Regions from separate parts of the Neobacillus phoenicis genome, predicted to be linked through region 1. Evidence: a T-box and tRNA genes for the amino acid it is inferred to sense, from the RefSeq annotation. Region 1 holds a T-box; the other regions hold tRNA genes.
The links. A T-box is a leader RNA that pairs with one kind of tRNA and senses whether it is charged. The one in region 1 lies ahead of argS (arginine--tRNA ligase), so its partner is inferred to be a tRNA-Arg.
Positions count from the first base shown of each region.

Region 2: it has a tRNA-Arg gene. The T-box ahead of argS (arginine--tRNA ligase) is inferred to sense a tRNA for this amino acid. The anticodon was not compared.
Region 3: it has a tRNA-Arg gene. The T-box ahead of argS (arginine--tRNA ligase) is inferred to sense a tRNA for this amino acid. The anticodon was not compared.

Region 1 covers NZ_CP154847.1:263,504-268,664, reverse strand. The annotation lists gene AA0X95_RS01305 (HD domain-containing phosphohydrolase) at 1-298, shown strand, start outside; gene AA0X95_RS01300 (TetR/AcrR family transcriptional regulator) at 454-1,026, shown strand; gene AA0X95_RS01295 (hypothetical protein) at 1,058-1,306, opposite strand; gene AA0X95_RS01290 (small, acid-soluble spore protein, alpha/beta type) at 1,417-1,674, opposite strand; T-box leader at 1,778-1,990, shown strand; gene argS (arginine--tRNA ligase) at 2,197-3,888, shown strand; gene AA0X95_RS01280 (DinB family protein) at 3,924-4,391, shown strand; gene AA0X95_RS01275 (methylated-DNA--[protein]-cysteine S-methyltransferase) at 4,482-4,976, shown strand; gene AA0X95_RS01270 (hypothetical protein) at 5,099-5,161, shown strand, end outside.
Region 2 covers NZ_CP154847.1:5,346,317-5,351,477, forward strand. The annotation lists gene AA0X95_RS27245 (NAD(P)/FAD-dependent oxidoreductase) at 1-1,038, opposite strand, end outside; gene AA0X95_RS27250 (VOC family protein) at 1,163-1,972, opposite strand; gene AA0X95_RS27255 (hypothetical protein) at 2,098-2,286, shown strand; tRNA gene AA0X95_RS27260 (tRNA-Ile) at 2,353-2,426, opposite strand; tRNA gene AA0X95_RS27265 (tRNA-Gly) at 2,432-2,505, opposite strand; tRNA gene AA0X95_RS27270 (tRNA-Asp) at 2,534-2,610, opposite strand; tRNA gene AA0X95_RS27275 (tRNA-Met) at 2,614-2,687, opposite strand; tRNA gene AA0X95_RS27280 (tRNA-Ser) at 2,717-2,809, opposite strand; tRNA gene AA0X95_RS27285 (tRNA-Met) at 2,819-2,895, opposite strand; tRNA gene AA0X95_RS27290 (tRNA-Ala) at 2,914-2,989, opposite strand; tRNA gene AA0X95_RS27295 (tRNA-Pro) at 3,013-3,089, opposite strand; tRNA gene AA0X95_RS27300 (tRNA-Arg) at 3,098-3,174, opposite strand; tRNA gene AA0X95_RS27305 (tRNA-Thr) at 3,195-3,270, opposite strand; tRNA gene AA0X95_RS27310 (tRNA-Val) at 3,288-3,363, opposite strand; tRNA gene AA0X95_RS27315 (tRNA-Glu) at 3,369-3,443, opposite strand; rRNA gene rrf (5S ribosomal RNA) at 3,486-3,602, opposite strand; rRNA gene AA0X95_RS27325 (23S ribosomal RNA) at 3,682-5,161, opposite strand, start outside.
Region 3 covers NZ_CP154847.1:750,956-756,116, reverse strand. The annotation lists gene AA0X95_RS03985 (DUF4179 domain-containing protein) at 1-35, opposite strand, end outside; gene AA0X95_RS03980 (sigma-70 family RNA polymerase sigma factor) at 32-541, opposite strand; tRNA gene AA0X95_RS03975 (tRNA-Arg) at 996-1,069, opposite strand; tRNA gene AA0X95_RS03970 (tRNA-Asn) at 1,148-1,222, opposite strand; tRNA gene AA0X95_RS03965 (tRNA-Ile) at 1,239-1,315, opposite strand; tRNA gene AA0X95_RS03960 (tRNA-Gly) at 1,318-1,391, opposite strand; tRNA gene AA0X95_RS03955 (tRNA-Cys) at 1,397-1,470, opposite strand; tRNA gene AA0X95_RS03950 (tRNA-Gln) at 1,475-1,546, opposite strand; tRNA gene AA0X95_RS03945 (tRNA-His) at 1,560-1,635, opposite strand; tRNA gene AA0X95_RS03940 (tRNA-Tyr) at 1,643-1,727, opposite strand; tRNA gene AA0X95_RS03935 (tRNA-Phe) at 1,757-1,829, opposite strand; tRNA gene AA0X95_RS03930 (tRNA-Asp) at 2,020-2,096, opposite strand; tRNA gene AA0X95_RS03925 (tRNA-Met) at 2,100-2,173, opposite strand; tRNA gene AA0X95_RS03920 (tRNA-Ser) at 2,339-2,431, opposite strand; tRNA gene AA0X95_RS03915 (tRNA-Met) at 2,440-2,513, opposite strand; tRNA gene AA0X95_RS03910 (tRNA-Ala) at 2,532-2,604, opposite strand; tRNA gene AA0X95_RS03905 (tRNA-Pro) at 2,627-2,703, opposite strand; tRNA gene AA0X95_RS03900 (tRNA-Arg) at 2,711-2,787, opposite strand; tRNA gene AA0X95_RS03895 (tRNA-Leu) at 2,801-2,889, opposite strand; tRNA gene AA0X95_RS03890 (tRNA-Gly) at 2,898-2,969, opposite strand; tRNA gene AA0X95_RS03885 (tRNA-Leu) at 2,983-3,067, opposite strand; tRNA gene AA0X95_RS03880 (tRNA-Lys) at 3,082-3,157, opposite strand; tRNA gene AA0X95_RS03875 (tRNA-Val) at 3,452-3,527, opposite strand; tRNA gene AA0X95_RS03870 (tRNA-Glu) at 3,532-3,606, opposite strand; rRNA gene rrf (5S ribosomal RNA) at 3,648-3,764, opposite strand; rRNA gene AA0X95_RS03860 (23S ribosomal RNA) at 3,846-5,161, opposite strand, start outside.

The DNA of each region.
Region 1 (5,161 bases):
AGTACAGGGATTTTCTGACCTTCAACCTGTAGTAGAAGGGGTGCTGTACCATCATGAGCGATATGATGGTAAGGGCTACCCTAAGGGCTTAAGTGGTGAGAAGATTCCTCTGTTTGGGAGAATCATTGCGGTTGCGGATGCTTTTGATGCGATGACCTCCAATCGTCCTTACCGTAGTGGGATGCCAATCGACAAAGCGTTAACGATTATTCATGAAGGAAAAGGTACCCAATGGGATCCGGTATTCGCAGAAATCTTTGTTGATTTAAAACGAGGAATGGCCCGAAACCTAGCATAAAAAATCAAAAAAACATGACCAGTATATTATTTGGTCATGTTTTGTCATAATTCCAAACAAATTCCCAGAGGTTTGAAACCGCTATAAAGCTGTGCTATAGTAAATTTATCTATATGACCGTAGAACTAAAATAGTCAAAAAGGAGAGAGAGCTGAATGGCACCCGATAGAAGAAAAATGATAGTGGAGGCTGCAACCAAGTCTTTTTCATTATTTGGCTACAAAGCAACAACCATGGACCAGGTGGCGAAGCTCGCTAATGTGGGGAAAGGAACCATCTATACCTTTTTTAAAAATAAAGAAGAATTATTCGAAGAAATCATTTCCACGCTGGTAAAAGAAATGATAGCAGAAGCAGAGGCAGTGATTCAACCGGATCTGCCGTTTACGGAAAAAGTTCATCGAGCCCTCTATCGCTTATTAGAATTCCGTTCACAGCACCAGCTGATGATTAAGCTCGTCCAAGAGGAAGCGGAAATGGGAACTATTGCGGTTTCGGAAATGTTACAGCATGTAGAAAAAGAGATTATCACTTATTTAAAGGGGAAAATTGAGGTTGCCATTGATAAGGGATCTATACCTGCCACAAATATCGAGTTAACGAGCTTCCTTCTTTTAAAAATGTACATCGCTCTTGTTTCTGATTGGGAGCGACATCACGAACCACTAAGTTCTGAACAAATAGCGGAAGTGATTAAGGTATTCTTTTTAAAAGGCCTCTCCATATAAAAAAGACTTGTGCAGCCACAAGTCTTTTTTATTATTGTATCTTATTAGGAGCCACCTTGCTGTTGGCAGTGTATTCTTCCATTAAACTTAAAAAGGTTCCAAACAGGTAATTGACTACAGACCCTAACAGGATACCAAATCCAAGAGCAGTTAAAAAATAAGCATTACTGGAACCGTTTACAAATTGTCCGGACAAAATAAGAATAATGCCTAACAAACTCCCGAAAATAGCAGTCCGTTTAAAAGTAAAAATGCTTTTTAAATGTATTTCACGCATCATTATCAACTCCTTGTTAAGAATATTCTATCAATTGTCACAAAATTGTCAAACTTTTTTTCAAAAATAAGGAGGTCAGACCGAAAAATGGGGTCTGACCCCCTTAGACACATTTACTTTTTCTTCGTTAGGTTTTCCTGTGCCATTTTGACCAGTTCGCGGACCATGCTGCCTCCAAGCCTTCCGCCCACTTTTCCTGCCTGTTCAGAGGTAAGCTTCCCGTTATAACCTCTTTGTAAAGGCACCCCGACCTCTTCTGCAGCTTCAAACTTCGCTTCATCCGGGCTTTGTGATTGAACCACCTTTGCCTTAAGGGCATCTAAGCCGCTCCGTGCCTCAGGAACGAGTATTTTATTTCTTCTTCTAGCCAAGTAAATCCCTCCTTTAGGTATAGAATTTCCTTATTAAAAAAAATAATCAGTATTCAGTGGAAAAATCCTTTTCCTTCCAGTATAATAACTGGTAATAAAGTCGGAAAAGTCAATGAAAAAGAGAGTAGTTACCTAGGATGTTGCAGCGAGTCAGGGATGGTGGAAGCCTGATACGGAATAGATAATGAAGCGCACTTTTGAGATGTGGACCCGAATGGAGTAGGGCTTGCCGGAGAATTCTCCGTTACCAAGGGAAAGCTGGTTCAATACGAACAATTAGAGTGGTACCGCGGGAAATTCAACTCTCGTCTCTTTTATAGAGACGGGGGTTTTTTGTTATTTAAAGATAGGCATGAAATTGTAGCGGAAGGTACGAAGACTCCTGCGGGAGTACGGGGCAGGGGAGACCCCGCAGGAGCAAAGCGACGAGGAGGCTCCCCGGCACGCCCGCGGAAAGCGAAGTACCTGGAGCGGAACATCCAAGTTTACTACAGTTTAAAGATAAATTAGGAGGTCTTCAGAATGAATTTTAAAAAAGAGCTTGCATCGATTCTTTACGAACTGCTTGATCAAGAAATTTCATTAAACGAACTGGAACTCATGATTGAAAAACCTAAAAACACACAACACGGCGATCTTGCCTTTCCATGCTTTACACTAGCTAAGCTAAAACGTAAATCACCAAACCTCATTGCACAGGAATTAAGTGAGAAAATCCAGTCAGCCACATTTGAAAAAGTAGAAGTGGTAGGAGCCTATCTCAATATCTTTTTAAATAAAAAGCTTGTTTCGAAAAAAGTAATCAGTGAAGTCCTCACACAACGTGAACAATTCGGATCACAGGATTTTGGCGACGGCAATGTCACCATTGATATGTCCTCACCGAATATCGCTAAGCCTTTTTCAATGGGGCATTTACGCTCCACTGTCATCGGCAATGCGCTCGCTCACATTGTTGAAAAATGTGGATACCAACCAATTAAGATTAACCACCTTGGTGACTGGGGCACACAGTTTGGGAAGTTAATTACTGCCTATAAGCTTTGGGGAGAGTCTGAGAAGGTCAAACAAAATCCGATTAAAGAACTGTTACAGCTGTATATTAAGTTCCATGAAGAAGCAGAGAACAATTCAGCACTGGAAGACCAGGGACGAAGCTGGTTTAAGCGGCTTGAAGACGGAGACGAAGAGGCGTTAAAGCTTTGGCAATGGTTCCGTGACGAGTCACTGAAGGAATTCTCAAGAATTTATGAGCTAATGAACGTTCAGTTCGATTCATTCGCAGGAGAAGCTTTTTATAATGATAAAATGGATCGAATTGTAAAGCTCCTAGAGGAGAAGCAGTTATTAGTAGAATCTGACCAAGCGCAGGTGGTGGAACTAACGGAGGAGCAACTGCCGCCGTGCTTAATTAAAAAATCCGACGGGGCAACACTTTATGCCACACGGGACTTAGCAGCCGCCCTCTATCGTAAAGAAAACTACGACTTTGTCCAATCCCTTTATGTCGTAGGACATGAACAAAGTCTTCATTTCAAACAATTAATTGCTGTGTTAGGGAAAATGGGTTATGAATGGGCAGGAAAAATGGTCCATGTTCCATTCGGGATGATGCTAAAAGACGGCAAGAAGATGTCCACTCGTAAAGGGAAGGTTGTTTTATTAGAAGAAGTCCTAAATGAATCGATTGCGATGGCAAGACAGAATATTGAGGAGAAAAATCCAAACCTTGAGAACAAAGATGAAGTAGCAAAACAAGTGGGTGTTGGAGCAGTTATTTTTCATGACCTAAAGAACAACAGAATGAATGATATTGAGTTTTCATTGGAGGAAATGCTTCGTTTTGAAGGGGAAACAGGACCTTATCTCCAATATACCTATGCTCGGGCGTGTTCCATTCTAAGAAAAGGAAACGGGTATTCTAAAATGGATTTCCTAGCATATGATTATTCCTGGGAGAAGGAATGGAAGGTGACAAGCCTGCTAATGGAATTTGCACCAGCGATTAAAAGAGCCTGTGAGAATTTTGACCCATCACAAGTAGCGAAATACAGTGTTGACCTTGCCCAGGCTTTCAATAAGTACTATGCTGAGGTGAAAATCTTAGAAGAAAATCAAGCGAAGCAGTCTCGATTGGCGCTTGTCTTGGCAGTCACCGTTGTTCTAAAGGAAGGCCTGCGTTTATTAGGAATAGAAGCACCTGAGGAAATGTAATAAAATAGAGATATGGACAAAGGGAGGGCAATGAAATGAGTGAAGTGTTATTTAAAGGCTATGAGGTAGCAAGAAGGTATTTTGTGAAAACAGTGGAATCACTAGATGAAAGTATGGTAGATGTTCAACCAGAAGGTTTCAACAATACCCTTCATTGGCATGTCGGTCATGTTCTAACAGTGGCAGAGCAATTTATGTTTGGCTTCCCGAAGAAATCAACCCATTTACCAGCGAACTACGTAGAGCTATTTGGAAATGGAACGAAACCAGCTGATTGGCAGGGGGAAGTTCCATCCGTACAGGTGTTGGTAGAGCAGTTAAATGAACAACTGGGTAGAATCAAAGAAATTTCAGTAGAAAGTTTTGATGCCAAGCTAAAAACGCCATTCCTAGGTCAAGAGACCTTTGGCGAGTTAACCAGCTTTGCTATTTTTCATGAATCCCTACATCTGGGGCAAATACAAGCAATGAAGCGAATGATTAAAGCAGTTCAAGTAAAATAAGAAGGTCAGCTAAAAGAGGAAGAGTCGTATACCGATTCTTCTTTCTTTTTGTATAATGGGAGTAAAGAAAACAAGAGAGGCAGTGAAATGATGACTCTAGGTTATGCCGAGTATCAGTCTCCATTTGGAAAAATAAGAGTGATTGCAGATACGGATGGGATTAAGCGCGTGGAACTATTTGAGGAGGATTGGGAAAAGTTTTTGAACGATCATCCTGACATGCTTGAAGACCAAGCACTATGTAGCGAAGCGATTCGTCAGTTGGATGAATATTTTAACGGTAAGCGGAGGGAATTTGATTTGCCTCTTTCCATTGAGGGAACAGATTTTCGAAAGCAGGTTTGGCAGGCACTTCAGTCTATTCCTTATGGTGAAGTAAAGAGCTATGCAGAAGTAGCGGAAATGATTGGTAATCCGAAAGCAGTTAGAGCGGTGGGACAAGCCAATCGAGCAAACCAGTTGCCTATCTTTATTCCGTGTCATCGGGTAATTGGAAAAAGCGGAAGTCTAGTAGGGTATGCTGGGACGAATACGCCTATTAAAAAAATGTTGCTAGAAATTGAAGGCTGTCTCATTCCCCGATAAAATTTACGAAATAGTATGCTAAGCATGAAGGTTCATTTCTTCATGCTTTTCTTATGCAGAGAATGGCCAAAACGTGTTAATGGCACTAAAAGCGGGTACTCTAAGCTAGAAAGAGATGAAAAATGATGGAAATAGTTTCGTTGTCAAAAAAGAAAACACTTCATCTTCGCAGTTATCTTGTGATA
Region 2 (5,161 bases), 280 kb from region 1:
GTCATGTGTACCTCCGTAAAAAGCTCCTAAATAATACTCTGGGTAAACATCAATCGTAGGAAAAAGTTTGTTAAATTCCTCAATTAACTTATCTTTCTTATGCATAATCTTAGAATCCCGGTCCTCAGCATAAGCAGTGTTATCGTCTAATCCACCAATGATTACTCGGTTATCTTTCGTCGTCCGCATATAAATATATGGACGTGCTGTCTCCCAAATAAGCGTTTGTTTATACCAATCTGTAAAGCTTTCTACCGGGTTAGTTACAACAGCATACGAGCTTGAAATAACAGCATTTTTCTCTTTCTTAAATTCCATCCCCTCATACCCCGTAGCTATAATGACTTGTCGTGCCTTAATGGAATGGCCATTATCAGTAAAAAAAGTAGCCCCGTCTTCATGAAATTGTTTACCATTGATTCTTGTTTTCTCATAGATCCTAACACCGTTCCTCTTAGCTTCTGAAAGGAGTCCATGGTTATATTTAAGTGGATTAATCTCGCCATCTTGATATAAATATAGTGCTGCTTCTTTTTTGAAAGGGTAGCGTTCACTAATTTGCTTTTGTGTGAGGTAATCCACTTTGAAATTATGTTTTTGCAAGTAATAGAATTCTTTATTAAGTTTTTCTATACCTGCTTGGTCACTCGCATAATAAAGACTATCTCTTCTATAAAATTCAGGGTCTATCTCCATCCTTTGAGCCGTTCGTTCTATATCATTAATCGCTTCTTCACATAGCTTGGTATGATGAATAGCCGCTTCTTCTCCAAAGGTATTGACTAACTCAAATAGCATTTTATCTCCCAAATATTGAATAAGAGCTGTATTGACACTTGTACTTCCTGTACCAATTTTTCGTTTATCAACAACTACAACATCTAAGTCTGTTTCACTTAAATAGTAGGCGCACTGCGCACCAGAACTTCCGCCACCTATAATAAGGACATCACAGCTTATATCATCCTCTAATACAGGATATGTAGGTGCGTTGGGGATGGTGGTTTCCCAATAAAACTTTCCACTTTGTAAATCCATCAAGGCCACTCCTTCAACTATGACTGATACTTGTAGTATCTCCTTTGAAAAAGTAATCATCCTTACCAACATGCATACAAAAAGGCAAACCGCCATGGTTTACCTTCAACACACATTCTTGGATCTATAATCTCCATATCCCACCAAACATCTCAAGATGATCCGGTTGATTGATTCCCTCAAGACTTATTAGAAAAGGCGTTTCTCCTTTTTCTTCTAATACCTTTTTTGCTAATCCCTCTCCAATTGGTGCACAGAACAAAAGACTTGTGCCTGAGAGATTTAGTTTTCTGCATCTGGCGTTCATGGCTGCGTCTAGAAACTCCTCACCTGGCTCAAGGTTTAATAAATTCCCCCACTTAGTTATGCTTTTTTCTAAGTCATGTACCACAAATCCTACACTTTCAAATGCAAGATTTTCTAATGGGTGTCTATTTATTAATCCCTGCTCCTTTAATTCTACCAGCCTCTCCTCATCCGACTTCTCCCAATCGATGAAAAAGGGCATAGTAAGTTCATTGGGTTCATTTTCAAGAAATAAGAGTGACCACTTAATGATTTGACCATCCGCCCGAACTCGTTCACCAGGGTATGGACCATATACAATATATCCCTCTGCTTTGAGACTAGCTGATAATTGTTGAATTCCTCTTGTTCGAACCGCTATTTTTGCAGGACCCTCTTGCCCTTGTCTAGAGAGACGCTCCACGATTTCTGTAACTAGCCGATTGTTTTCTTGTTTCTCAGCGATTGTTAAATCTTCGATTCCTAAAAACTCAATATAACTTAACCCAAAGTAGGATAAAGAGTTATAGGTTCCCCACTTTTCGTGATGGCCTCCATTGATTGCATGAATTCTTTTCTCGTTCAAAGGCTGTATAGCTTCCTCAGGTTTTTTTAGAAAAATAACTAAGTGATCGAAAGAAAATGACATATGGTTATGCTCCTTTCTTCTTTCATAATTTTGACTGTTGAATAGGCAATGGGGATGTAGCTTGCATAAGATACGCTAATAACAAATATGATTAAAATAAGAATCCTAAAAAAGGAGCCGGTTGAATGATTATTTTCAATAGAATTGCTTTGTTTTTTGTCGTTTTATACTCTGTTACCATTATCGCAAATACCTATTTAGGAGAAAATGAACGGGCTCAGTCCAATGTTATTTACTTTTTAATGAATGGGTTTGCTTACATTGTATCAGCATTAGAGGTAGAAAGAGAAAAGGATTTACTTGAAGTATCATAAATCTAGGAGTTAACAAAACCAACAAAAAAACGACTGCTTGTTAGCAATCGCTTTTTTCTATTATAGTGGGCCTAAATGGACTCGAACCATCGACCTCACGCTTATCAGGCGTGCGCTCTAACCAGCTGAGCTATAGGCCCCTAAATGGAGCGGGTGATGGGAATCGAACCCACTACATCAGCTTGGAAGGCTGAGGTTTTACCAGTAAACTACACCCGCGTATTTAGAATTAATTATCTAGAAAAAATGGCGGTCCGGACGGGACTCGAACCCGCGACCTCCTGCGTGACAGGCAGGCATTCTAACCAACTGAACTACCGGACCATATTGCGGGGACAGGATTTGAACCTGCGACCTTCGGGTTATGAGCCCGACGAGCTACCGGACTGCTCCACCCCGCGACAATAGAAATATTATTTTGTAAAAAATATGGCGGAGGAAGAGGGATTCGAACCCCCGCGCGGTTTAACCCGCCTGTCGGTTTTCAAGACCGATCCCTTCAGCCGGACTTGGGTATTCCTCCGTACATATATGGTAGCGGCGGAGGGGATCGAACCCCCGACCTTACGGGTATGAACCGTACGCTCTAGCCAGCTGAGCTACACCGCCAAATATATAATTAAATTATGGTGGAGCCTAGCGGGATCGAACCGCTGACCTCCTGCGTGCAAAGCAGGCGCTCTCCCAGCTGAGCTAAGGCCCCAAAATTTTAAAAATAGTTCGGACTGGTCGGGAAGACAGGATTCGAACCTGCGACCCCTTGGTCCCAAACCAAGTGCTCTACCAAGCTGAGCTACTTCCCGAAATATAATGGCGCGCCCGAAAGGAGTCGAACCCATAACCTTCTGATCCGTAGTCAGACGCTCTATCCAATTGAGCTACGGGCGCGTATAAATAGAAAAGTAAAGTGGTGCCGGCGAGAGGACTTGAACCCCCAACCTACTGATTACAAGTCAGTTGCTCTACCAATTGAGCTACCCCGGCATTAGTAAGAAAATATATGGTGGAGGATGACGGGATCGAACCGCCGACCCTCTGCTTGTAAGGCAGATGCTCTCCCAGCTGAGCTAATCCTCCACTAATGGTGACCCCTACGGGATTCGAACCCGTGTTACCGCCGTGAAAGGGCGGTGTCTTAACCGCTTGACCAAGGGGCCACTTTAAATCTTGACGCCTTAATCGCCAAAAAATAAAGTTTAGCCTGGCAACGTCCTACTCTCACAGGGACTTTCGTCCCAACTACCATCGGCGCTGAGAAGCTTAACTTCCGTGTTCGGTATGGGAACGGGTGTGACCTTCTCGCCATAGTTACCAGACTATTTTGTTAGAGAGATCGTTCTCTCAAAACTAGATAATGCAGAAGAAGTGTTTGTAAAAAACGAGTTCGCTTAAAACTTGGTTAAGTCCTCGAACGATTAGTATCAGTCAGCTCCACATGTTACCACGCTTCCACCTCTGACCTATCAACCTGATCATCTTTCAGGATTCTTACTAGCTTGACGCTATGGGAAATCTCATCTTGAGGGGGGCTTCATGCTTAGATGCTTTCAGCACTTATCCCGTCCGCACATAGCTACCCAGCGATGCCTTTGGCAAGACAACTGGTACACCAGCGGTGCGTCCATCCCGGTCCTCTCGTACTAAGGACAGCTCCTCTCAAATTTCCTGCGCCCACGACGGATAGGGACCGAACTGTCTCACGACGTTCTGAACCCAGCTCGCGTACCGCTTTAATGGGCGAACAGCCCAACCCTTGGGACCGACTACAGCCCCAGGATGCGATGAGCCGACATCGAGGTGCCAAACCTCCCCGTCGATGTGGACTCTTGGGGGAGATAAGCCTGTTATCCCCGGGGTAGCTTTTATCCGTTGAGCGATGGCCCTTCCATGCGGAACCACCGGATCACTAAGCCCGACTTTCGTCCCTGCTCGACTTGTAGGTCTCGCAGTCAAGCTCCCTTGTGCCTTTACACTCTACGAATGATTTCCAACCATTCTGAGGGAACCTTTGGGCGCCTCCGTTACTCTTTAGGAGGCGACCGCCCCAGTCAAACTGCCCACCTGACACTGTCTCCCACCCCGATAAGGGGTGCGGGTTAGAATTTCAATACAGCCAGGGTAGTATCCCACCGACGCCTCCACCGAAGCTAGCGCTCCGGTTTCTACGGCTCCTACCTATCCTGTACAAGCTGTACCAAAATTCAATATCAGGCTACAGTAAAGCTCCACGGGGTCTTTCCGTCCTGTCGCGGGTAACCTGCATCTTCACAGGTACTATAATTTCACCGAGTCTCTCGTTGAGACAGTGCCCAGATCGTTACGCCTTTCGTGCGGGTCGGAACTTACCCGACAAGGAATTTCGCTACCTTAGGACCGTTATAGTTACGGCCGCCGTTTACTGGGGCTTCGATTCAGAGCTTCGCTTACGCTAACCCCTCCTCTTAACCTTCCAGCACCGGGCAGGCGTCAGCCCCTATACTTCGCCTTGCGGCTTCGCAGAGACCTGTGTTTTTGCTAAACAGTCGCCTGGGCCTATTCACTGCGGCTCTTCGAGGCTATTCACCTCAAAAAGCACCCCTTCTCCCGAAGTTACGGGGTCATTTTGCCGAGTTCCTTAACGAGAGTTCTCTCGCTCACCTTAGGATTCTCTCCTCGCCTACCTGTGTCGGTTTGCGGTACGGGCACCTTTTATCTCGCTAGAGGCTTTTCTTGGCAGTGTGGAATCAGGAACTTCGGTACTAAATTTCCCTCGCTATCACAGCTCAGCCTTCACGGAAAGCGGATTTTCCTACTTTCCAGCCTAACTGCTTAGACGCGCATATCCAACAGCGCGCTTACCCTATCCTCCTGCGTCCCCCCATCACTCAAACGATAA
Region 3 (5,161 bases), 490 kb from region 1:
TGGATTTTTTCTAGCTCTCTCTGAATCTTATTCATGAAAGTTCCTCCTTCGGATAGTCCAAGCGGATTTTTTCTAAGGCTCGATAAATTTTCGACTTGACGGTACTGACTGGTGCTTCAACAATCTCCGAAATTTCCTGGAAGGTGTATTCCTGATAATACTTGAGATAAATTAACCGTTTATCGTCTTCATCTAAGGAATGTAGTAGCTCATTTAATAATAAATCGGAATATCTGTCCTCTGTCTGCTGCGTTCCTACTTCTCTAGTGAATGGCAGCTCGACAACTTTTTGTTTCTTTCTTAAAACGTCAATGGATGCATTGATAGTGATTTTCAAGATCCATGTCTTAAAATAATTCAATTCCTTTAAACTGTTCCTGTTTTTAAACGCCCGGTAGGCAACCTCCTGGACGATATCCAGTGAGTCCGCTTGATTCTTCATATACATATAGGCCATTCGATAAATGGAATCTTTATGTGTTTCAAATAAGCTAATAAACAACTTCTCATTTAGGATTCCATCATTGGCAGAAAAGGTCATTTCCTCACCCCTTTTTTCTCTTTACACTATTAGACCGAAACAAAGTTCATTTGGACGAAGAAATTAAAAACAAATTTTTGGGGACAGTCCCCCGGCGCTTTAAAGTAGCGGGGGACTGTCCCCAGCTATGATCCATGGGGACGGTTTTGGTGTTTTTTGCCTAATTATTTGTCCCCACGATTTTAGTGTGTAGTGGACGATAAGTGTTGGAACTGGACGATATGAGGTCAAAAGTGGACGATAAATTTTAAAAAGTGGACGATATCCTGCGGAAAGTGGATGATATATTCTTCAAACCGGTCGATAAGAGGATTCGGGAAGTGTATTCCTAAAGATCCTGTTTGCTTTTTTCCCATCAAGGCGGTCTTAAGCGCCACGAGGTCCATCACTGTGTGCCCTCTACGTCAAAAAAGAGCATAAAAAAAACGCTAAATTTAGCGTTTTCTAGTTTTTACGCGCCTTAGAGGATTCGAACCTCTGACCGTACGCTTAGAAGGCGTATGCTCTATCCAGCTGAGCTAAAGGCGCATTAAGATATGTATTGACAGCGGAAAGTGAGAACTGTAACTCTTCAGCCTCAAGAAAACCTGCCCATAAAATAAAAAATGGCTCCGCAGGTAGGACTCGAACCTACGACCGATCGGTTAACAGCCGATAGCTCTACCACTGAGCTACTGCGGAACAACAGTATAGAGTATGGTGGGCCTAAATGGACTCGAACCATCGACCTCACGCTTATCAGGCGTGCGCTCTAACCAGCTGAGCTATAGGCCCATTGGAGCGGGTGATGAGAATCGAACTCACGACATCAGCTTGGAAGGCTGAGGTTTTACCATTAAACTACACCCGCATGTTTGGAGGCAACACCCGGATTTGAACCGGGGATAAAGGTTTTGCAGACCTCTGCCTTACCACTTGGCTATGCTGCCATGACTGGGCTAGCTGGATTTGAACCAACGCATGTCGCAGTCAAAGTGCGATGCCTTACCGCTTGGCTATAGCCCAATAATATAATAAATGGGGCGACTGATGGGAATCGAACCCACGAATGCCTGAACCACAATCAGGTGCGTTAACCACTTCGCCACAATCGCCATAATTTGGTGGAGGGGGACGGATTCGAACCGCCGAACCCGGAGGGAGCGGATTTACAGTCCGCCGCGTTTAGCCACTTCGCTACCCCTCCACATTAAATTGTTTCATAAAAATAAAAGGTGGCTCAGGACGGAATCGAACCGCCGACACAAGGATTTTCAGTCCTTTGCTCTACCGACTGAGCTACTGAGCCATATTAAAATATTCCCTAATCTTTTATTAAGAAAAGGTCCTTTGCTCAAAAGAACTTCCGTTCTTTTTCGCAGATTGCCGCAGAAGCGTAATCAGGATGTGAGCAATCTGCTCTACCGACTGAGCTACTGAGCCAAATAATGAGCCAAAAAATATATATCAAACAGTAGAGTTAACTACTGGAATAAAAATGGCGGTCCGGACGGGACTCGAACCCGCGACCTCCTGCGTGACAGGCAGGCATTCTAACCAACTGAACTACCGGACCATATTGCGGGGACAGGATTTGAACCTGCGACCTTCGGGTTATGAGCCCGACGAGCTACCAGACTGCTCCACCCCGCGACGGTAAAAAACTATTTAATTTTGAGCATGCACCATGTGTTAAGACCGCCCCGATTTCGGAAAGCCTATTCAAGCTGTGGCTCAATCGTTGCGCTGTAGATTATTCGAAGAAGTTTATTCGAACGTGCTCCACCCCGCGACAACAATATAATTTGAAAAGAGATATGGCGGAGGAAGAGGGATTCGAACCCCCGCGCGGTTTAACCCGCCTGTCGGTTTTCAAGACCGATCCCTTCAGCCGGACTTGGGTATTCCTCCATATTATATAGCGGCGGAGGGGATCGAACCCCCGACCTTACGGGTATGAACCGTACGCTCTAGCCAGCTGAGCTACACCGCCATTTCAATTATATATAGATGGAGCCTAGCGGGATCGAACCGCTGACCTCCTGCGTGCAAAGCAGGCGCTCTCCCAGCTGAGCTAAGGCCCCATATTAGAAAAATAGTTCTGACTGGTCGGGAAGACAGGATTCGAACCTGCGACCCCTTGGTCCCAAACCAAGTGCTCTACCAAGCTGAGCTACTTCCCGTAAAATATGGCGCGCCCGAAAGGAGTCGAACCCATAACCTTCTGATCCGTAGTCAGACGCTCTATCCAATTGAGCTACGGGCGCATTATATTAAAAGTGGTGCCGAGGACCGGAATCGAACCGGTACGGTAGTCACCTACCGCAGGATTTTAAGTCCTGTGCGTCTGCCAGTTCCGCCACCCCGGCAATATGAGAGCGGAAGACGGGATTCGAACCCGCGACCCCCACCTTGGCAAGGTGGTGTTCTACCACTGAACTACTTCCGCATGTAAAATTAAATGGTGCGGGTGAAGGGAGTCGAACCCCCACGCCTTGCGGCGCCAGATCCTAAGTCTGGTGCGTCTGCCAATTCCGCCACACCCGCTAAATTCTTTAAAATGGTGAGCCATGAAGGACTCGAACCTTCGACCCTCTGATTAAAAGTCAGATGCTCTACCAACTGAGCTAATGGCTCTCGAATTAAGATAATTCACTAATCTTTGATTTGCGACGGATGCCCCCGCCTCAGTAAGCTTATTCAAGTAGCAGCTCGGCGTGTGCCCTGATGCTATTTCTTAGAAGCATATTCGATCGTGCTCTACCAACTGAGCTAATGGCTCGTACATAGATGTTTCACTAATCTTTTATTGTGGTAAATCAGATGCTCAAAAGAATTCACGTTCTTTCTCGCAGATTGCCCGCAGAAGCTGACTCGAAGAAGTTCGCAATCTGCTCTACCAACTGAGCTAATGGCTCGTACAAAAATATATGGTGGAGGATGACGGGATCGAACCGCCGACCCTCTGCTTGTAAGGCAGATGCTCTCCCAGCTGAGCTAATCCTCCAAAATGGTGACCCCTACGGGATTCGAACCCGTGTTACCGCCGTGAAAGGGCGGTGTCTTAACCGCTTGACCAAGGGGCCAGATGGAATTTTGACAAAAATAATAGCCCCTATTGGGGCTGGCCTGGCAACGTCCTACTCTCACAGGGACTTTCGTCCCAACTACCATCGGCGCTGAGAAGCTTAACTTCCGTGTTCGGTATGGGAACGGGTGTGACCTTCTCGCCATAGCTACCAGACCTATTTTGTTAGAGAGATCGTTCTCTCAAAACTAGATAATGTAGAAGAAGTGTTTGTAAAAAACGAGTTCGCTTTAAAAATTGGTTAAGTCCTCGAACGATTAGTATCAGTCAGCTCCACATGTTACCACGCTTCCACCTCTGACCTATCAACCTGATCATCTTTCAGGGTTCTTACTAGCTTGACGCTATGGGAAATCTCATCTTGAGGGGGGCTTCATGCTTAGATGCTTTCAGCACTTATCCCGTCCGCACATAGCTACCCAGCGATGCCTTTGGCAAGACAACTGGTACACCAGCGGTGCGTCCATCCCGGTCCTCTCGTACTAAGGACAGCTCCTCTCAAATTTCCTGCGCCCACGACGGATAGGGACCGAACTGTCTCACGACGTTCTGAACCCAGCTCGCGTACCGCTTTAATGGGCGAACAGCCCAACCCTTGGGACCGACTACAGCCCCAGGATGCGATGAGCCGACATCGAGGTGCCAAACCTCCCCGTCGATGTGGACTCTTGGGGGAGATAAGCCTGTTATCCCCGGGGTAGCTTTTATCCGTTGAGCGATGGCCCTTCCATGCGGAACCACCGGATCACTAAGCCCGACTTTCGTCCCTGCTCGACTTGTAGGTCTCGCAGTCAAGCTCCCTTGTGCCTTTACACTCTACGAATGATTTCCAACCATTCTGAGGGAACCTTTGGGCGCCTCCGTTACTCTTTAGGAGGCGACCGCCCCAGTCAAACTGCCCACCTGACACTGTCTCCCACCCCGATAAGGGGTGCGGGTTAGAATTTCAATACAGCCAGGGTAGTATCCCACCGACGCCTCCACCGAAGCTAGCGCTCCGGTTTCTACGGCTCCTACCTATCCTGTACAAGCTGTACCAAAATTCAATATCAGGCTACAGTAAAGCTCCACGGGGTCTTTCCGTCCTGTCGCGGGTAACCTGCATCTTCACAGGTACTATAATTTCACCGAGTCTCTCGTTGAGACAGTGCCCAGATCGTTACGCCTTTCGTGCGGGTCGGAACTTACCCGACAAGGAATTTCGCTACCTTAGGACCGTTATAGTTACGGCCGCCGTTTACTGGGGCTTCGATTCAGAGCTTCGCTTGCGCTAACCCCTCCTCTTAACCTTCCAGCACCGGGCAGGCGTCAGCCCCTATACTTCGCCTTGCGGCTTCGCAGAGACCTGTGTTTTTGCTAAACAGTCGCCTGGGCCTATTCACTGCGGCTCTTCGAGGCTATTCACCTCAAAAAGCACCCCTTCTCCCGAAGTTACGGGGTCATTTTGCCGAGTTCCTTAACGAGAGTTCTCTCGCTCACCTTAGGATTCTCTCCTCGCCTACCTGTGTCGGTTTGCGGTACGGGCACCTTTTATCTCGCTAGAGGCTTTTCTT